One region of the Streptomyces sp. NPDC057099 genome, then DNA from elsewhere that is predicted to be linked to it. Evidence: riboswitches for the same ligand, from Rfam matches in the RefSeq annotation. Region 1 holds a riboswitch; each other region holds the start of a gene.
The links. Region 1 has a riboswitch for cobalamin ahead of ACFT4A_RS29700 (ribonucleoside-diphosphate reductase subunit alpha). Riboswitches for the same ligand answer to the same signal wherever they lie in the genome.
Positions count from the first base shown of each region.

Region 1 (6,786 bases):
CCACCGCCCTCGCCCCCGCACGCCGCGATGGAGACCATCATGCCCGCGATACCGATCGCGGATATCAGCTTGCGCTTCACGCCACCCTCCTCAGCCTGGACCATTGGTGTAGACCAGTAGGGAGGAGCTTGGCCCGGACCAGGGGGCCTGTCAAGAGTCCCGATAAGGCTCTGACCAGCCGTTATGCGACCTACATATGCAGGGTCCTTTAAGTAATAAGCCAGCGAAAAGCCGACTGCACACGCCATACTTCGGGTAGACCACTGGACGTGGTGGACTAGACCAAAAGCGGCGCCGACGGTATACAAGTGGGATCGTGTCGGCGGACCGAGCCGGGAAGGCGGAGCATGAGCACCGACGTCAGCAGTGCGGAGAACGAGAGCGGGGCGCCCGTCCGTACCGCACGCGTGCCCAAGTACTACCGCCTGAAGAAGCACCTGCTCGACATGACGGACACGCAGGCGCCCGGCACGCCGGTCCCGCCCGAGCGCACGCTGGCCGCGGAGTTCGACACCTCGCGCACGACCGTGCGCCAGGCGCTGCAGGAGCTGGTCGTCGAAGGCCGTCTGGAGCGCATCCAGGGCAAGGGCACGTTCGTCGCCAAGCCGAAGGTCTCCCAGGCGCTGCAACTGACCTCGTACACCGAGGACATGCGCGCCCAGGGCCTCGAACCCACCTCGCAGCTGCTGGACATCGGCTACATCACCGCCGACGACCGCCTCGCCGGCCTGCTCGACATCGCGCCCGGCGGACGCGTACTGCGCATCGAGCGGCTGCGCATGGCCAACGGCGAACCGATGGCCATCGAGACCACCCACCTCTCCGCCAAGCGCTTCCCGGCGCTGCGGCGGTCGCTGGTGAAGTACACGTCCCTGTACACCGCGCTCGCCGAGGTCTACGACGTCCATCTCGCGGAGGCCGAGGAGACCATCGAGACCTCGCTGGCCACCCCGCGCGAGGCCGGCCTGCTCGGCACGGACGTCGGCCTGCCGATGCTGATGCTGTCCCGGCACTCGCTGGACCGGGACGGACAGCCGGTGGAGTGGGTGCGGTCGGTGTACCGGGGGGACCGCTACAAGTTCGTGGCCCGGCTGAAGCGGCCCGTCGAGTAGCGCACGCCGCGGACCGCTGGTCGGCCCGGGTTTCTATTGGGTACCGCATTGCGGACGAGGGGTTCCGTTCCCGCCGCACCCTGACCTAGATTGCCTGCGCATTACACAGGTGATCACTGAGGGGACGGAGTCGCTGGATGTCGCAAGCCCCAGAAGCCAGTAGAGGGCCGGTGGTGACGCCGATGCGGGTCGTCATCGCCCTCTGCCTCGTAGCGCCCTTCGTGGCCATGCTGTGGGTCGGCTCGTACGCCAAGACCGACCCGGCCTTCATCGGGATCCCGTTCTTCTACTGGTACCAGATGGCGTGGGTGCTCATCTCCACCGCGCTGACGATGACCGCGTACAAGCTGTGGCAGCGTGACCAGCGCGCCCGTAAGGAAGGTGCGCGGTGAAGGACGGCGTGAACGGCGTCGCACTCGCCGTCTTCATCTTCTTCTTCCTGCTCGTCACGGTCATGGGCTTCCTGGCCTCGCGATGGCGCAAGGCCGAGAACGAGAACAGCCTCGACGAGTGGGGCCTGGGCGGCCGGTCGTTCGGCACCTGGGTCACCTGGTTCCTGCTCGGCGGCGACCTGTACACGGCGTACACCTTCGTGGCCGTACCGGCGGCGATCTACGCGGCGGGCGCGGCCGGCTTCTTCGCGGTGCCGTACACGATCCTGGTCTACCCGCTGATCTTCACCTTCCTCCCCCGCCTGTGGTCGGTCTCCCACAAGCACGGGTACGTGACGACGTCCGACTTCGTGCGCGGCCGCTTCGGCTCCAAGGGCCTGTCGCTGGCCGTGGCCGTCACCGGCATCCTCGCGACCATGCCGTACATCGCGCTCCAGCTCGTCGGCATCCAGGCCGTGCTGGACGTGATGGGCGTCGGCGGCGGCGAGGACACCAACTGGTTCATCAAGGACCTGCCGCTGCTGATCGCGTTCGGCGTGCTGGCGGCCTACACGTACTCCTCGGGCCTGCGGGCCCCGGCGCTGATCGCCTTCGTCAAGGACACCCTGATCTACATCGTCATCGCGGTGGCGATCATCTACATCCCGATCAAGCTGGGCGGCTTCGACGAGATCTTCGCCAGGGCGGGCGACGCGTACAGCCAGACCAACCCGGCTACGGGCGCGCCGCGCGGTGCGCTGGTGCCGCCGGAGGCGGGGCAGTGGACGTACGCCACGCTGGCGCTCGGCTCGGCGCTCGCGCTGTTCATGTACCCGCACTCGATCACGGCGACGCTGTCCTCGCGCAGCCGTGAGGTGATCCGCCGCAACACCACCATCCTGCCGCTGTACTCGCTGATGCTGGGTCTGCTCGCGCTGCTCGGCTTCATGGCGATCGCGGCCGGGATCAAGGTGCAGAACGGGCAGCTGGCGATCCCGCAGCTCTTCGAGACGATGTTCCCGGACTGGTTCGCCGGCGTGGCGTTCGCGGCGATCGGCATCGGAGCGCTCGTGCCGGCGGCCATCATGTCCATCGCGGCCGCGAACCTCTTCACCCGCAACATCTACAAGGACTTCATCAAGCCGGACGCCACGCCGGCGCAGGAGACCAAGGTCTCCAAGCTGGTCTCCCTGCTGGTGAAGGTGGGCGCGCTGGCCTTCGTCCTCACCATGGACAAGACCGTCGCCATCAACTTCCAGCTGCTGGGCGGCATCTGGATCCTGCAGACCTTCCCGGCCCTGGTCGGCGGCCTGTTCACCCGCTGGTTCCACCGCTGGGCGCTGCTCGCGGGCTGGGCGGTCGGCATGATCTACGGAACGGCCGCCGCGTACGGGGTCGCCTCGCCGACCCAGAAGCACTTCGGCGGCTCCTCGAAGGAGATCCCCGGCATCGGTGAGATCGGCTACATCGGCCTCACGGCGTTCGTGCTGAACGTGGTGGTGACGGTGGTCCTCACCTTCGTCCTGAAGGCCCTCAAGGCCCCCGACGGCATCGACGAGACCAAGCCGGAGGACTACACCGCCGACGCGGGCGACCCGGGGGTCCAGGTCGAGCTCCCGCCCGCCACCGCGGGCTCCGCCCACTAGGAACGACTCGAACCGACTGGGCACGTACGCCCGCAGCGGGCCGCCGGTGATCGACCACCCCGGCGGCCCGCTCTCGTACACACTCACGCCATGGACACTCTGATCCGGCGCGTGCAACCCACCGAGTACGGCCCCCTCGGCGAGCTGACGGCCCACGCCTACCTCACCGACGGGCTCCTCGACTTCGGCCAGAGCGACGAGTACCTCCACGAACTGCGGGACGTCGCCAAACGGGCGGCCGCGGCCGACGTCCTGGTCGCCGTCGAGAACGACACCCTCCTCGGCGGCGTCACCTTCGTACCGTCCGGCGGCCCCATGGCCGACATAGCCGGCCCGGGAGAGGCCGAGATACGGATGCTCGCGGTCTCGCACGCCGCCCGCGGCCGCGGCACCGGTGAGGCCCTCGTGCGCGCCTGCGTCGACCGCGCACGGGCCACGCCCGGCTGCCTGCGCATCGTGCTGTCGACCCAGCGCACCATGCGCACAGCCCACCGCATCTACGAACGCCTGGGTTTCACCCGCACTCCCGAGCGGGACTGGAAGCCGATCCCGCACCTGGCGGACATCACTCTCCTCACCTACCAGTTGACACTCTGAAACCAGCGCGACACAACATCTGGGGGTGTCACCCGAACCCAGCACAAGATGTATGCTCGTGCTCGCTGTCGCCGCAGGGGAATCCGGTGCGAATCCGGAACTGTCCCGCAACGGTGTACTTGTGCGTATCCGCCCTCAAAGCGGAGCGCGCACGCTTCAGTCCGAGGACCTGCCGACAGCGCGCCCGGCCGTCCGGCCGGGGTGCCCTGACGTCCGGGCCTCGTGGAATGGGCCGGTGGACGCGACGCCGTGTGCGCTCGTGTGCTGCCCCCTGCCCTGCGCGAGGCCCCTTGCCGAGCGAGGGAGAGCCCCACGTGACCATCGCGCCAGCCGAACCGGTCTCAGCTGCCGAAGAAGAGCACGACGGTCCCGGTGCCGCGCTGCTGCGGACCCTGACCGAGCTGACCGCCGATCTCCCCGACGCCGACCCGGGCCGGGTCGCCGCCGCCGCGTTGCGCGGCCGGTCCGCGCGGGGGGCCGTGCAGGAGGTCATCGCGGAGCTGCGCGAGCTCGCGACGGAGTCGGCCGCGGGCCTCATCTCCGAGGACCCGGCCTACTCCCGGCTGGCCGCCCGTCTGCTGACGATCGGCATCCGTGAAGAGGCCGCCTCGCAGGGTGTCACGTCTTTCACCGAGTCCGTCGCGGTCGGCCACCGCGAGGGTCTGATCGCCGACCGGACCGCCGAGTTCGTGCGCCTGCACGCCGCCCGGCTCGACGCGCTGATCGACCGGGCCGCCGACGACCGCTTCGGCTACTTCGGCCTGCGGACGCTGCACAGCCGCTACCTGCTCCGCCACCCGATCACCCGCAAGGTCGTCGAGACGCCCCAGCACTTCATGCTGCGCGTCGCCGCCGGCCTCGCCGAGGACGACACGGCACAGTCCGTCGACGAGGTCGCCGCGCTCTACGGGCTCATGAGCCGGCTCGACTACCTCCCCTCCTCCCCCACCCTCTTCAACTCCGGCACCCGGCACCCCCAGATGTCGTCCTGCTACCTCCTGGACTCCCCGAAGGACGAGCTGGACTCGATCTACGACCGGTACCACCAGGTGGCGCGGCTGTCGAAGCACGCGGGCGGCATCGGGCTGTCGTACTCCCGTATCCGTTCCCGCGGTTCGCTGATCCGCGGCACCAACGGCCACTCCAACGGCATCGTCCCGTTCCTGAAGACCCTCGACGCCTCGGTCGCCGCCGTGAACCAGGGTGGCCGCCGCAAGGGCGCCGCCGCGGTGTACCTGGAGACCTGGCACTCCGACATCGAGGAGTTCCTGGAGCTGCGCGACAACACCGGTGAGGACGCCCGCCGTACGCACAACCTGAACCTCGCGCACTGGGTGCCGGACGAGTTCATGCGGCGGGTCAACGCCGACGGGCCGTGGTCGCTGTTCTCCCCCTCGGACGTGCCCGAGCTGGTCGACCTGTTCGGCGAGGAGTTCGACGCCGCGTACCGGGAGGCCGAGGCGAAGGGCCTGGCGCGGAAGACCCTGCCCGCCCGTGAGCTGTACGGCCGCATGATGCGCGCCCTGGCGCAGACCGGCAACGGCTGGATGACCTTCAAGGACGCCGCCAACCGCACCGCCAACCAGACGGCCGAGCCGGGCCACGTCGTCCACTCCTCCAACCTCTGCACGGAGATCCTGGAGGTCACCGACGACGGGGAGACGGCGGTCTGCAACCTGGGGTCGGTCAACCTCGGCGCCTTCGTCGACCGGGCCCGCGGGGACATCGACTGGGAGCGGCTGGACGAGACCGTCCGTACGGCCGTGACCTTCCTCGACCGTGTCGTGGACATCAACTTCTACCCGACCGAGCAGGCGGGCCGCTCCAACGCCCGCTGGCGTCCGGTCGGCCTCGGGGCCATGGGCCTGCAGGACGTCTTCTTCAAGCTGCGCCTGCCCTTCGACTCGCCCGAGGCCAAGGCGCTCTCCACCCGGATCGCCGAGCGCGTCATGCTCGCCGCGTACGAGGCCTCCGCCGACCTGGCCGAGCGCAACGGCCCGCTGCCGGCCTGGGAGAAGACCCGTACGGCCCGGGGCGTGCTGCACCCCGACCACTACGACGTGGAGCTGACCTGGCCCGAGCGCTGGGCGGCCCTGCGCGAGCGCATCGCCGCGACCGGCATGCGCAACTCCCTGCTCCTCGCCATCGCGCCCACGGCCACCATCGCCTCCATCGCGGGCGTGTACGAGTGCATCGAGCCGCAGGTGTCCAACCTGTTCAAGCGCGAGACGCTGTCGGGTGAGTTCCTCCAGGTCAACTCCTACCTGGTGGACGAGCTCAAGCGGCTCGGCGTGTGGGACGCCCGCAGCCGGGAGGCACTGCGCGAGGCCAACGGCTCGGTGCAGGAGTTCGCCTGGATCCCCGCGGACGTACGGGCGCTCTACCGCACGGCGTGGGAGGTCCCGCAGCGCGGTCTGATCGACATGGCGGCGGCCAGGACCCCGTTCCTGGACCAGTCCCAGTCCCTGAACCTCTTCATGGAGACGCCGACCATCGGCAAGCTCTCCTCGATGTACGCGTACGCCTGGAAGGCCGGGCTGAAGACGACGTACTACCTGCGCTCGCGCCCGGCGACCCGCATCGCCCGCGCCGCCCGGGCCCAGGCGCAGCCTGAGAAGACCATCCCCGTGCAGCAGACGGCCGACCCCGACGCGGTCGCCTGCTCCCTGGAAAACCCCGAGTCCTGCGAGGCCTGCCAGTAATGACCACCCAGAATCTCCTCGACCCCGGCTTCGAGCTCACCCTGCGTCCCATGCGCTACCCGGACTTCTACGAGCGCTACCGGGACGCCATCAAGAACACCTGGACCGTGGAGGAGGTCGACCTCCACTCGGACGTCGCCGACCTCGCCAAGCTGTCCCCGATGGAGCAGCACCTGATCGGCCGGCTGGTCGCCTTCTTCGCGACGGGCGACTCGATCGTCGCGAACAACCTGGTGCTGACGCTGTACAAGCACATCAACTCCCCCGAGGCGCGGCTCTACCTGAGCCGGCAGCTTTTCGAGGAGGCCGTGCACGTCCAGTTCTATCTGACGCTGCTGGACACCTATCTCCCGGACCC
Region 1 covers NZ_JBHUTX010000032.1:40,190-46,975, reverse strand. Annotated here, with positions in the region: gene ACFT4A_RS29725 (extracellular solute-binding protein) at 1-80, opposite strand, end outside; gene ACFT4A_RS29720 (GntR family transcriptional regulator) at 348-1,112, shown strand; gene ACFT4A_RS29715 (DUF3311 domain-containing protein) at 1,250-1,504, shown strand; gene mctP (monocarboxylate uptake permease MctP) at 1,501-3,129, shown strand; gene ACFT4A_RS29705 (GNAT family N-acetyltransferase) at 3,220-3,726, shown strand; cobalamin riboswitch at 3,762-3,918, shown strand; gene ACFT4A_RS29700 (ribonucleoside-diphosphate reductase subunit alpha) at 4,041-6,428, shown strand; gene ACFT4A_RS29695 (ribonucleotide-diphosphate reductase subunit beta) at 6,428-6,786, shown strand, end outside.

Region 2 (6,786 bases), on a different contig from region 1:
ATCTCCTCGCGGGCGATGCGCATGGAGTTGTCGACGTCTCCGAAGAGGGTCGGTTCGACGTACCAGCCGCGGTCCAGGCCGGCCGGGCGGCCGCCGCCGGTGAGGATCTTCGCGCCCTCCTCCTGCCCGACGCGGATGTAGTCGAGGTTGCGCTGCTGCTGCCGCTTCGCCACGAGCGGGCCCACCTGGGTGGCGGGGTCGAGCGGATCGCCGACCACGAGCGCGCCGGCCGCCGCGGCGAGGGCGTCGGCGAACTCGTCGTAGCGGGAGCGCGGGAGCAGGATGCGGGTCTGGGCGACGCAGGCCTGGCCGTTGTTCATCCAGGCCGCGGGGGCGATGCCGGCGACGGCCGTCTCGACGTCCGCGTCGGGCAGGACGACGGCCGCCGACTTGCCGCCCAGTTCGAGCGTCACCCGGGTGAGGTTGCGCGCCGCCACCTCCATGACACGCTTCCCGGCCGCGACCGACCCGGTGAAGGACACCTTGTCGATGCCGGGGTGCCCGACCAGGTACTCGCTCACCTCCCGGTCGGCGGGCAGGATCGACAGCACGCCCTCGGGCAGCCCGGCCTCGCGGGCGATCTCGCCGAGCAGATACGCGTCCAGCGGCGACTCGGGCGAGGGCTTGAGGACGGCCGTGCAGCCGGTGAGCAGCGCGGGGGCGAGCTTGGCGGCGGCGACGAACTGCGGGACGTTCCAGGGGGCGACGGCCGCGACGACCCCGACGGGCTCGCGCCGCACGAGGATGCGGCCGAGCACACCGTCCCGGCGCTCCTCGTAGGTGAAGTTCCGCGCGACGGTGATCGCCGAGTCCCAGACCATCACCGCGCCGAAGGCCTGGGCGAGGACGCTCCAGGAGTACGGCGAGCCGTTCTGGCCGGAGATCACGCGGGCGATCTCCTCGTGCCGGGCGACGATCCCGTCCTTGATCCGGCTCACGACCTCGATCCGCTCGTCGAGGCTCATGCGCGGCCAGGGCCCCTGGTCGAAGGCCCGCCGCGCGACCCCCACGGCCCGGTCCACATCCGCGGTCGAGGCGTGCGGGACGCGTCCGATGACCTCTTCCGTGTGCGGCGAGATCACCTCGATGACGTCCTGGCCCAGGGGATCGGTCAACTCCCCGCCGATGAACAGCTGTCCGTGCTCCACGAATCCGGTCATGGCCGACTGCCTTCATATCTGACGGTGTTTCAGAAACTGATACCAGTTCTCGTTATAGTGGGCAATGGCCGTGGGACGGAGGGCAGATGACAAGCAGCCAGGACCGCGAACCCGCACCAGCGGTGTACGACCACGGCGGAGGCGTCCGGTCCCTGCGGGTCCCGATCCCGGACAACCCCCTCGGCCACACCCTCGTGTACGTCGTCGACACCGACCGGGGCCCGGTCCTCATCGACACCGGCTGGGACGACTCGGAGTCCTGGGACACCCTCGCGGCCGGCCTCACGGCGTGCGGCACCTCGGCGGGCGAGATCCACGGCGTGGTCATCACCCACCACCACCCGGACCACCACGGCCTCTCCGGCCGGGTCCGCGAGGCGTCGGGTGCCTGGATCGCGATGCACGCGGCGGACACCGCGGTCGTACGACGGACCCGGGACGCCCGTCCCGAGCGCTGGTTCTCGTACATGACGGCCAAGCTCACCGCCGCCGGAGCGCCCGAGGAGCACATCGCCCCGCTGCGCACACCCCGGCCCCGCGCCCTGCCCGGCCTCTCCCCCGCCCTGCCCGACCGCGACATCGTCCCGGGCGAACTCCTGGACCTCGCCGGCCGCCGCCTGCGGGCGATCTGGACCCCGGGCCACACGCCCGGCCATGTCTGCCTCCACCTGGAGGAGGACCACCCGACCCAACTGCCCGGCCATGGACGCCTGTTCTCCGGCGACCACCTGCTGCCCGGGATCACCCCGCACATCGGCCTCTACGAGGATCCCGACGACGCCACGGTCACCGACCCCCTCGGCGACTACCTCGACAGCCTCGAACGCGTCGGCCGCCTGGCCCCCGCCGAGGTACTCCCGGCCCACCAGCACCCGTTCCCCGACGCAACCGCCCGCGTACACGAACTGCTCCACCACCACGAGGCCCGCCTCACCGCCCTGCAAGCCCTCCTCGCCGAGCCCCTCACGCCCTGGCAGCTCGCCGAACGCATGGAGTGGAACCGCCCCTGGGAGCAGATCCCGTACGGCTCCCGGAACATCGCGGTCTCGGAGGCGGAGGCCCATCTGCGCCGCCTGGTGAAGCTGGGCCGGGCGGAGGCGGTACCGGGGAGCGAGCCGGTGAGGTACGTGGCGGTGTAGGCGCCCGCAAGACCGTCCGGGCCGGATGCTAGAACCAACTCCATGGACTCCATCGAGCACCTCCTCGCCGAGCGCGCCTGCGAGCGTCTGATCCTCGACTTCGTCCACCGGCTCGACCTGGGCGACCCCTCGTCCGTCGCCGAGCTGTTCACCGAGGAGGGTGTCTGGCAGTGGCCGCACGACGGGCGGCTGGTCAGGGGCCGCGACGCCATTCGCACCTACTTCGGCTCCCGCCCCGCCGACCGGCTCTCCCGCCGCATGATGTCCAACGTCCTGGTCACGGTGGAGGCCCCGGACACCGCCAGCGCGGTCTCGTACTTCACGACGTACCGCGTCGACGGCTACGACGGCGGCATCGTCCCTCCCGGGCCTCCGGTCCAGGTCGGGCACTACGAGGACGTCTTCCACCGGGCCGACGGCACCTGGCTGCTCGCCTCCCGGACTCTTCACCTGCCCTTCGGCGGTCCCACTCCGCGGCCGAACTCGCCTTCGGCATAAGCCGGATGGCCTGAGGGCAGGGCCTCTAGGATGAACGAGCCGCGGCGCCCCCACGCGCGCGGCGTTGCGCACCACCGCAAGGAGACATGCCCATGGGCACCGAAGAGGCCGCTCGTACATCGCCCTTCAGCGGAGTCCTGGACGGGAGATCGGCCGGGCCCATGGTGCCTCGGCTCGCGCTGGGCGCCCGGCTGCGCAGGCTGCGGGACGCGCAAGGCATCGGCAGGGCGGAGGCGGGCGAGGTCATCCGCGCCTCCCCCTCCAAGATCAGCCGCATGGAGGCCGGGCGCCACGGGTTCAAGCTGCGGGACGTCTCCGACCTGCTCACGTTCTACGGCGTCACGGACGAGGCCGAGCGCGCCACGCTGCTGGCGCTGGCCGAACAGGCCAACACCCACGCCTGGTGGCAGTACTACAGCGACGTGGTGCCCTCCTGGACGCAGAGCTACCTCGGGGCCGAGCAGGCGGCGAGCGTCATCCGCTGCTACCAGATACAGCGCGTTCCCGAGCTGCTCCAGACCCCCGACTACGCGCGTGCCGCCGTCCGGCTCGTCCACCCTGACGCCGGCGCGCGCGAAACCGACCGCCGGGTGGCGCTCCGGATGACCCGGCAGCGGATCCTGCACCGGCAGCCGGGCACGGCCCAGCTCTGGGTGGTGATCGACGAGGCGGCGCTGCGGCGCCCGGTGGGCGGGCCGGCCGTGATGCGCGCCCAGCTCAGACATCTCATCGAGATCTGCCGGCTGCCGCAGGTCACCGTCCAGATCCTGCCGTTCCGCTCCGGCGGGCATGCCGCGGAGGGCGGTCCGGTCACCATCCTGCGGCTGCCCGGCGGCCAGTTGCCCGACATGGTCTACCTCGAGCAGCTCACCACCGCGCTCTATCCCGACCGGCCGGCCGACATCGAGCGCTACTGGGATGCCATGAACCGGCTGGTGGTCGAAGCCGAGTCACCGGACGAGACTCCGACCATCCTGCACCGGATACTTCAGGAGACCTGAGCACCCTCGGGGAGTTCAGCGCTTGAGGGCGACACCGCCGTACTGGTGCACCTCCGCCGGCAGGCCCAGGGCCTCGGCGTCGGGACGCCAGCGCGAGCAGGACGTGACGCCCGGCTCCAGCAGCTCCAGACCGTCGAAGTAGCGGGCGATCTGCTCGGGGCTGCGCAGGATGTACGGGATCGAGCCGCCGTCGTTGTACTGCCCGATGGCCCGGAGGTAGTCCTCGCTGGTGTCGGTGGAGTCGTACTGCACCAGATAGCTGCCGGAGGGCAGCGCGTCCACCAGCTGCCGCACGATCTCGCGGGCCTCGTCGTGGTCCTCGATATGGCCGAGGATGCCCATCAGCATGAGTGCGACGGGCTGGTCGAAGTCCAGGGTCTTCCCGGCTTCCCGGACGATCGTGCTCGGCTTGCGCAGGTCGGCGTCGACGTAGTTGGTGACGCCTTCCGGTGTGCTGGTGAGCAGCGCGCGGGCGTGGGCCAGCACCAGGGGGTCGTTGTCGACGTAGACGATCCGGCTCTCCGGGGCCACCCGCTGGGCGATCTGGTGGGTGTTGTCCACGTTGGGCAGCCCGGTGCCGATGTCCAGGAACTGGCGGATGCCCTCTTCGGCGGCGAGATGGCGTACGGCGCGGGCGAGGAAGTAGCGGGCGGCGCGGGCCCCGGTCTCGATCCCGGGGAAGATCTCGCGGAACGCGTCACCGGCCACACGGTCGACTTCGTAGTTGTCCTTCCCGCCCAGCCAGTAGTTCCAGATCCGGGCCGAGTGCGGAACCGAGGTATCGATCTTGGAGAGCGGCTCCTGCTCGGAGTTCTCCACCTGATCAGTCATGGACGCTCCTGCGTGTGGTCGTGGAGCTTCACGTTAACCCGTTTTGCCTCACGGACAGGATCAACTCCTCAGCGTGGTGCAGCAGTTCGACCTCACGGCGGCTCACGGTCGGATTGCCGGCCCGACGCCGCAGGGCTTTCGGCCGGACGAGACTCAGCAAGGTACTCTCGGCCGTTTTGCTACTTCCGGGTACAGTAGGCGGGTCGTCATCACCCGTACAGGGAGAAGCCGGTGCAATTCCGGCGCTGACCCGCAACCGTGGACCGCCCTGCCAGGCGGAAGCCGGATCGCCCCGTACGGATCGTGACCGGCTCATGTGCCCGGCGCCTGCCGGTGCACGGCACCGTCGAGGTATACGGAGCCGAGCCGCCGGGGTGTCCCGTGCTGCCCGGCTCCCTCACAGGGAGAGGCACCCGCCGATCATGAACGTCCGCCGCAGCGCCGCCGTCCTGGCCGCCGCCACCGTGATCGGCGCGGCCACGCCGGCCGCCGCCGCACCGTCACCGACTCCGTCCCAGGCGTTCCCCTCCGCCCTGTACGGCGACAAGGACCCCAAGTTCGACGGCGTCTGGCGCCAGTCGCTCGCCCTTCTCGCCCAGGACACGGTGGGTGAGAAGCCCGCCGCCAAGTCCATCACGTGGCTGGTCGGGCAGCAGTGCGCGGACGGCGGGTTCGCCGCGTACCGTCCCGACCCCGCCGCCGCGTGCGACGCCAAGACCATGCTCGACACCAACGCCACGTCCGCCGCCGTCCAGGCCCTCGCCGCGCTCGGCGGACAGGACGCCGTCACCGACAAGGCCGTCGGCTGGCTGAAGTCCGTACAGAACAAGGACGGCGGCTGGGGCTACGCGCCCGGCGGCGCCAGCGACACCAACTCCACGTCCGTCGTCATCGGCGCGCTCGCCGCCGCCGGTGAGAAGCCGGACCAGGTCGAGAAGGGCGGCAAGTCACCCGACGACGCCCTGCTGAAGCTCGCCCTCCCCTGCGGCGGGGACGACGACGGCGCCTTCGCGTTCCAGCCCGACAAGAAGGGCAAGCTGGCCGCCAACGCGGACGCCACGGCGGCCGGTGTCCTCGGCGCCCTGGGCAAGGGCATGGTCGTGGAGGAGGGCAAGAAGTCCGACGCCACGTGCGCGGACCCCTCCACGCCGCAGCAGGCCGCCGACAACGGCGCCGCGTACCTCACGCAGACCCTCGCCAAGGACGACAACCACCTCACCTCCGCCCTCGCCGGCGCGGACCCCCAGCCCGACCACGGCAACACCGCCGACGCGGTCGTGGCACTCGCCGCCCAGGGCGAGACCGCGCAGGCCGAGAAGTCCGTGCGGTGGCTGGAGAAGAACTCCGCCTCCTGGGCCGAGCAGGGCGGCCCCGCCGCCTACGCCCAGCTGATCTTCGCCGCCCACGCGACGGGCGCGAACCCGCGTGACTTCGGCGGCACGGACCTGGTGAAGCAGCTCAACACGACGGGCCCGGCCCCGCAGGCCCCCGAACAGCCCTCGGCGACCGACGAGAAGGACGACTCGGGGTCGGGCTTCTTCGGCGTCTGGTGGTACGTCGGGGTCTGCCTCGTCGCCGGTATCGGCATCGGCTTCCTCTTCACCGGCCGTAAGAAGAGGCAGCAGTCGTGATCCGCCGGGCCGCTCTCCTCCTCCTGGCCTCGCTCCTGCTGATCGCGGGCGCGGGCCAGGCCCAGGCCGCCGGCTACCGGTACTGGTCGTTCTGGGACCGCGAAGGCGACCGTTGGGTCTACGCCACCCAGGGCCCGTCCATGGCCCGCCCCTCGGACGGCGACGTCCAGGGCTTCCGCTTCGCGGTGAGCGAGGACTCCTCCGAGGCGGCCCGGCCGCGCGGCACGGCCGACTTCGAGACCATCTGCGCGAAGACACCCGCGCAGGACGGCAAGAAGCGCGTGGCGCTCGTCATCGACCCCGGCACGAAGACGGACGCCCCCCAGGGCGAGACCCCGCCCCCCGCCCGGACGGCCTGCGCCCGGGTCTCCCCCGACGCGACCACGGCAGAGGCCCTCGCGAGTGTCGCCAAGCCCCTGCGCTACGACACGAACGCCCTGCTGTGCGCGATCTCGGGCTACCCGGAGAAGGGCTGCGGCGAGCAGGTGGCGAGCTCCCGGGAGTCGACACCGGCGGCGAAGAAGGA
Region 2 covers NZ_JBHUTX010000010.1:106,465-113,250, forward strand. Annotated here, with positions in the region: gene ACFT4A_RS16430 (aldehyde dehydrogenase) at 1-1,160, opposite strand, end outside; gene ACFT4A_RS16435 (MBL fold metallo-hydrolase) at 1,247-2,299, shown strand; gene ACFT4A_RS16440 (nuclear transport factor 2 family protein) at 2,342-2,797, shown strand; gene ACFT4A_RS16445 (helix-turn-helix domain-containing protein) at 2,890-3,798, shown strand; gene ACFT4A_RS16450 (SAM-dependent methyltransferase) at 3,814-4,629, opposite strand; cobalamin riboswitch at 4,800-4,939, shown strand; gene ACFT4A_RS16455 (prenyltransferase/squalene oxidase repeat-containing protein) at 5,052-6,260, shown strand; gene ACFT4A_RS16460 (SCO2322 family protein) at 6,257-6,786, shown strand, end outside.
Region 2: linked by a shared signal. The riboswitch ahead of ACFT4A_RS16455 (prenyltransferase/squalene oxidase repeat-containing protein) and the one ahead of ACFT4A_RS29700 (ribonucleoside-diphosphate reductase subunit alpha) in region 1 are both predicted to bind cobalamin.

Region 3 (6,786 bases), on a different contig from region 1:
GGTCGGCGACCGCCGCGCGCAACGCCGTCCAGGAGCGTGAGAAGAGATCCACCTCGGCACCGTAGTGCGGTGCGGCGCGGGCGGACAAACGCATTTCGGGCGGTTGGTACGCCCTCGTGCCAACTCGTGAACCCTGCCCTCGAGTTCATAGGCGCAGGACTCTGGCGACCTCAAGAATTCCTGGGCTACCGTCGGTAACACCCCTGGTTGCCACAGGGGCCTCTCCCGACCCCTGCGCACCTCCTCCGGAAGGCGGCCCATGGAACACCCGTCAGAACCCGCCGCGTTCACCCGCCGCCGTGCCCTGACCGTCGCGGGCGGTGTGCTCGCCGGTGCCGCGCTCGCGCAGGCGACGTTCCCGGCCTTCGCGGCCGGAGCCGGAGCGTCGGACGCGGACGCCATCGTCATCGGCCACGGCCTCGCCGGGCTCGTCGCCACCGCCGAACTGGCCGCCGCCGGACGCAAGGTGCTGCTGCTCGACCAGGAGCCGGAGGCCGGTCTGGGCGGGCAGGCCTTCTGGTCCTTCGGCGGGCTGTTCTTCGTCGATTCCTCTGAGCAGCGGCTCATGGGCATCAAGGACTCGAAGGAACTGGCCTGGCAGGACTGGCTGGGCACGGCCGGCTTCGACCGTGGCATCACCGACCCGTCGGGCCAGGACCACTGGGCCCACAAGTGGGCCGAGGCGTACGTGGACTTCGCCTCGGGGGAGAAGCACTCCTGGCTCGCGGGGCTCGGGATGCAGTGGTTCCCGATCGTCGGCTGGGCCGAGCGCGGCGGTGGCCTCGCGGACGGGCACGGCAACTCCGTACCCCGCTTCCACGTCACCTGGGGCACCGGGCCCGCCGTGGTCGAGCCCTTCGAGAAGAAGGTGCGCGCCGCCGTCGAGGACGGCAAGGTGACGTTCAGGTTCCGCCACCGGGTGGACGACCTGATCGTCACGAACGGAGCCGTCACCGGCGTACGCGGAAAGGTCCTGGAGCCCAGCAGCGCGGCCCGCGGCAAGCCCAGCTCCCGCAAGGTCGTGGGCGACTTCGAACTGAACGCCCCCGTCGTGATCGTCACCTCGGGCGGCATCGGCGCCAACCACGACCTCGTCCGGCAGAACTGGCCCGCGCGCCTCGGCAAGCCCCCGAAGTCCATGATCACGGGCGTGCCCGCGCACGTGGACGGCCGGATGCTCGCGATCACCGAGAAGGCGGGCGGACGGATCGTCAACCCCGACCGCATGTGGCACTACACCGAGGGCCTGAAGAACTACGACCCGATCTGGCCCGACCACGGCATCCGCATCCTGCCCGGCCCGTCCTCCATGTGGTTCGACGCCACGGGCAAGCGCTTCTCCAGCCCCGACATCCCGGGCTACGACACGCTCCACACCCTCAAGTCGATCACCGACACCGGATACGACTACTCCTGGTTCGTCACGACCCAGAAGATCATCGCCAAGGAGTTCGCGCTCTCCGGCTCGGAGCAGAACCCGGACCTCACCGAGAAGAACGTCTGGAAGCTGCTGTCGCGCATCTGGCAGACCCCCGAGCCGATCGAGCGGTTCAAGGAGAAGGGCGAGGACTTCGTCGTCGCCACGACCCTGCCCGAACTCGTCGCCGGCATGAACAAACTGACGGGGGACGACCTGATCGACCTGGCCGGCCTGCAACGGCAGATCGAGGCCCGCGACCGCGAGATCGCCAACCCGTACACCAAGGACGCCCAGGTCATGGGCATCCGCAACGCCCTCGCCTACCCCGGCGACACCCTCAGCCGCACCGCCTCCGCCCACCGGATCCTGGACACCAGCGCAGGGCCGCTGATCGCCGTACGTCTCAACATCCTCACCCGCAAGACCCTCGGCGGCCTCCAGACCGACCTCTCCGGCCGCGTCCTGAACGCCTCCGGCAAGCCGATCAGCGGTCTGTACGCGGCCGGCGAGGTCGCCGGCTTCGGCGGCGGCGGCGTCCACGGCTACCGCTCCCTCGAAGGCACCTTCCTGGGCGGCTGCCTGTTCTCGGGCCGCGCGGCGGGCCGGGCGGCGGCGGCCGCGACGGCGACCTGACCCGACCGGGGGCGGGCCATGCCCGGCCCGCCCCCGGCCGCGAGCGTCAGGCGAGTCCGGGCCGCTCCCCGTCCAGTTCGGCGCGGACGGTCCGGGCCGCCGAGACCAGGTTCTCCAGGGACGCGCGGGTCTCGGTCCAGCCGCGGGTCTTCAGGCCGCAGTCGGGGTTGACCCACAGCCGCTCGGCGGGGATGGCCTGCAGGCCGGTGCGCAGCAGGTCGGCCGCCTCCTGTGCGCCCGGAACCCGCGGGGAGTGGATGTCGTAGACACCCGGCCCCGCCTCGCGCGGATAGCCGTGCGAGGCGAGTTCGCGGGCGACCTGCATATGGGAGCGGGCGGCCTCCAGGCTGATGACGTCCGCGTCGAGGTCGTCGATGGCCTGCACGATGTCGCCGAACTCGGCGTAGCACATGTGCGTGTGGATCTGCGTGTCCGGCCGCACCCCGGCCGTGCTGAGCCGGAAGGCCTCCGTGGCCCACGCCAGATACTCCGGCCGGTCGGCGGCACGCAGCGGCAGTGTCTCGCGCAGGGCGGGCTCGTCGACCTGGATGACCGACGTCCCGGCCGTCTCCAGGTCTCCCACCTCGTCGCGCAGGGCGAGGGCGACCTGCCGGGCCGTCTCGGCGAGCGGCTGGTCGTCGCGGACGAAGGACCAGGCGAGCATGGTGACCGGCCCGGTGAGCATGCCCTTGACCGGACGGTCCGTGAGGGACTGCGCGTACGTCGTCCAGCGCACGGTCATCGGCTCGGGGCGGGAGATGTCGCCGGCCAGGATCGGCGGGCGGACGTAGCGGGTGCCGTAGGACTGGACCCAGCCGTGCTGCGTGGCGAGGTAGCCGGTGAGCTGCTCGGCGAAGTACTGGACCATGTCGTTGCGTTCGGCCTCGCCGTGCACCAGGACGTCCAGACCGGCCTTCTCCTGGAAGGAGATCACCTCCTGGATCTCGGCCTTGATGCGCTCCTCGTAGCCGGCCGTGTCGATACGGCCCGACCGCAGGTCCGCCCGGGCGGTACGCACCTCACCGGTCTGCGGGAAGGAGCCGATCGTGGTCGTCGGCAGCAGGGGCAGACCGAGCCGGGCGCGCTGGGCGGCGGTTCGCTCGGCGTACGGCAGCGAGCGGCGGGCGTCCGCCCCGGACACCGCGGCCGTGCGGGCGCGGACCGCCGGGTCGCGGGTGATCGGGGAGTTCGCCCGGGAGGACAGGTCCGCCCGGTTCGCGGCGAGTTGCGCGCCGATCGTGTCGGTGCCCTGCGCGAGACCGCGCGCGAGGGTGACGATCTCGGCGGTCTTCTGCCGCGCGAAGGCGAGCCAGCGCAGGACCTGCGGCTCGATGTCCCGCTCCGCCCCCGTGTCCAGCGGCACGTGCAGGAGGGAGCAGGAGGCCGAGACGTCGACCCGGTCGGCCAGGCCGAGGAGCGTGCCGAGCCGGGAGAGCGAGGCCGCCAGGTCGTTGATCCAGATGTTGCGGCCGTTGACCACACCGGCGACCAGCCGCTTGCCCGGCAGACCGCCCACCGCCGCCAGATCGTCCAGGTTGGCCGCCGCCGACTCCGTGAAGTCCACCGCGAGTCCCTCGACCGGCGCCTTCGCCAGTACCGGCAGGGCGTTCCCGAGCCGGTCGAAGTACGAGGCCACCAGCAGCTTCGACCGGTCGGTGAGGGCTCCGAGGTCGCGGTAGGCACGCTCGGCGGCGTTCAGCTCGGCCGGGGTCCGGTCCTGGACCAGGGCAGGCTCGTCCAGCTGGACCCACTCGGCGCCCGCCGCGCGCAGGTCGGCGAGGACCTCTGCGTACACGGGCAGCAGCCGGTCCAGGAGCGTGAGCGGCTCGAAGTCGGCGGGCACACCCGGAGCGGGCTTGGCGAGAAGCAGATACGTGACGGGGCCGACGAGGACGGGGCGCGCGGTGTGGCCGAGCGCCAGCGCCTCGCGCAGCTCGGCGACCTGCTTGGCGGAGTCGGCGGTGAAGACCGTGTCCGGACCCAGCTCGGGCACCAGGTAGTGGTAGTTCGTGTCGAACCACTTGGTCATCTCCAGTGGCGCCACGTCCTGCGTGCCACGCGCCATGGCGAAGCAGCCGTCCAGGGCGTCCGCCGCGACGGCCTCCCGGTGACGGTCGGGGATCGCGCCGACCATGACGGTGGTGTCCAGGACGTGGTCGTAGAACGAGAAGTCGCCCGTCGGGACCTCGTCGATGCCGGCGTCGGCCAGCTGCCGCCAGTTCGAGGCGCGCAGGTCGGCGGCGGTGGCCCGGAGGGCGTCGGCGGTGACGCGGCCCTTCCAGTAGCCCTCGATCGCCTTCTTCAGTTCCCTGTTCTGTCCCTGGCGGGGGTAGCCGTACACGGTGGCCCGTGCTGCCGCGGCTGCGGGCTTGGTGGTCACGGAGATCTCCTTCGCGAGACGAATCCCTGAGATCCCGGCGACGGGACGAGAGCGCGAAGGGGTGACGAACCCGACGGAGTCGACCTCGCGCGGCACAGCGCGGTCGTTCGCCTGGTAAGTACGCCGACCCGCCCTCGAGGTCACCGGAATGTCCGCGCACGGATCGTCCGCGCGCGGGCAGTTGGCAGGTCTTCGGACTCGCGGGCACGTTCTCACCATGTGAGAACACCTACTGGCCGTCGCTTCCCGGGCCCTGCGTGGACCCAGTGCGTATGACGGCGGTCGTTCCCGCTCACCGCTGCGGGGCAGTCCCGGATTCCCACCGGGTTCCCTCTTGCGACGCATCCCGCCTGGCTGACGGGGCGAACCAGCTGCACCGCCAGCCTATACACGGTCAGGCCGCGGAAGCGACCCTCAGCCGCCGCTCACCGGCCGCCCCGCCGCCAGCGCGGCCAGCTCCTCCGGGGTGCGCGGACCGGGCGCCGACCCGGTCAACAGCCCCTGCGCGCGCAGGAGGTCCGCGGCGGCGGCACCCCACGGCAACCGCAGTCCCGCCTGCCGGAGGAGATCGGTCCGGGCCAGCGCCGTGGGCGCGGGGGCGAGGTGCACACCGTCCGGGGTGAGGAGCGCCGCGTCGTCGGCCCAGCGCAGGGCGAGATCGACGTCGTGGGTGGCCATCACCACCGTGGTGCCGCTCGCCCGCAGCCCGTCGAGCGTGGCCAGGAGCCGTTCCTGGCCGTCGGGGTCGAGTCCGGCCGTCGGCTCGTCGAGGATCAGGACACGGGGCCGCATGGCGACCGCGCCCGCGATGGCGGTCCGCTTGCGCTGCCCGTAGGAGAGCAGATGGGTGGGCCGGTCGGCCAGGGCGCCGATGTCCAGGGCGGCGAGCGACTCCGCCACCCGCGCCCGTACCTCCGTGTCGGACAGCCCGAGGTTCAGCGGCCCGAACGACACGTCCTGCTCGACGGACGCCGCGAACAGCTGGTCGTCAGGGTCCTGCACCACGAGCTGGACGGTCGTCCGCAGCCGGGTCAGGCCCTTGCGGTCGTACGTCACCGGCTGCCCGTCGACCGTCAACCGCCCCTCGTGCGGCCGCAGTCCGCCGCTGAGCAGCCGCATCAGCGTGGTCTTGCCGCTGCCGTTGCGGCCGAGCAGCGCGAGCGCCCGCCCCTCGCGGATCTCGAAGTCGAGGCCGCTGAGCACGGCCGGGCCGTCCTCGTAGGCGAAGGACGCGCCCCGCAGGGCGACGAGGGCGGGCTCGCTCATGTCAGCGGCCTTTCCAGTACGAAGGTGAGGACGGCCAGTGCCGCGAGGAGCGCGCAACTGGCGACCGTGAAGCGGACGGAGACGCGGGCCTCGGGCACCAGGACACGCAGGGTCCCGTCGTAGCCGCGCCCGGCGAGACCCGCCTGGAGGCGGGCCGCCCGGTCGAAGGCCCGGACGAACGCGGTCGCGCCGAGCCCGCCCAGCGAACGCCAGGCGGCGGCCCGCGTGGTGTGCCCGAGCCGGGCTGCCTGCGCGTCACGGATCCGGCGCACGGAGTCAAGCAGCAGAAAGCTCATGCGGTACGTCACGAGCGCGACATCGACGACCGGCGCCGGGACGCCGGCCCGGACCAGGCGCGGCAGCAGGTCGGACATGGGTGTGGTGAAGGCGAACAGCAGCACCCCGAGGGAGGCCGCCGAGGTGCGCAGCAGCAACTCCCCGGCCCGCAGCGGCCCGTCGTCCGCGAGGGAGACGAAGCCCTCCGGCCCGCCGACCTGGACGAGCAGTGTGAGGGCACCGGTCACGCAGAAGCCCAGCGGCACCCGGTAGGCCCGCCACAGCCTGCGGCCGGGTACCCCGGCCGGCCCCAGCAGCAGGGACACGGCCGTCACCAGCACCAGGGCGGCGCCCGGCCAGGGCGGCAGCGAGATGGCCAGTACGGTGAGTCCCAGACCGAGCACGGCCTTGTCCACGGGATGGCGGTGGCGCCAGCGACTGCTGTGCGCCGCCGCGTCGATCGGCAGCACGCGGCTCAGGCCCTTTCGGCCGTGGACTCCTCGGGATCGCGTTCCCGCGCCTGCTGCTCACCCTGGCGCCGGCCCCGGCGCAGGCCGAAGTAGTAGGCGAGGACACCGGCACCCAGCGCCGCCTGCAGGGCGAACAGGGCCGATTCGATCTCACCCGACGGCGGCTCGTACAGCGGCGAGAACCAGGGCTTGTAGTCCGGGTCGATCTCGGTGATCGCCGTCTCGGCCTGCGCGTCGGCGCCCGTGAACGGCTCCTCCTTGTGGTCGCCGAGGCCGAGCGCGAGCGGCAGTACGGCGAGCGCGGCCACGGCGATCAGCAGCAGGAGGTTGATCTTCGTGTT
Region 3 covers NZ_JBHUTX010000008.1:193,239-200,024, reverse strand. Annotated here, with positions in the region: gene ACFT4A_RS14385 (maleylpyruvate isomerase N-terminal domain-containing protein) at 1-52, opposite strand, end outside; gene ACFT4A_RS14380 (FAD-binding dehydrogenase) at 260-2,053, shown strand; gene metE (5-methyltetrahydropteroyltriglutamate--homocysteine S-methyltransferase) at 2,100-4,433, opposite strand; cobalamin riboswitch at 4,599-4,820, opposite strand; gene ACFT4A_RS14370 (energy-coupling factor ABC transporter ATP-binding protein) at 4,848-5,699, opposite strand; gene cbiQ (cobalt ECF transporter T component CbiQ) at 5,696-6,445, opposite strand; gene ACFT4A_RS14360 (energy-coupling factor ABC transporter substrate-binding protein) at 6,451-6,786, opposite strand, start outside.
Region 3: linked by a shared signal. The riboswitch ahead of metE (5-methyltetrahydropteroyltriglutamate--homocysteine S-methyltransferase) and the one ahead of ACFT4A_RS29700 (ribonucleoside-diphosphate reductase subunit alpha) in region 1 are both predicted to bind cobalamin.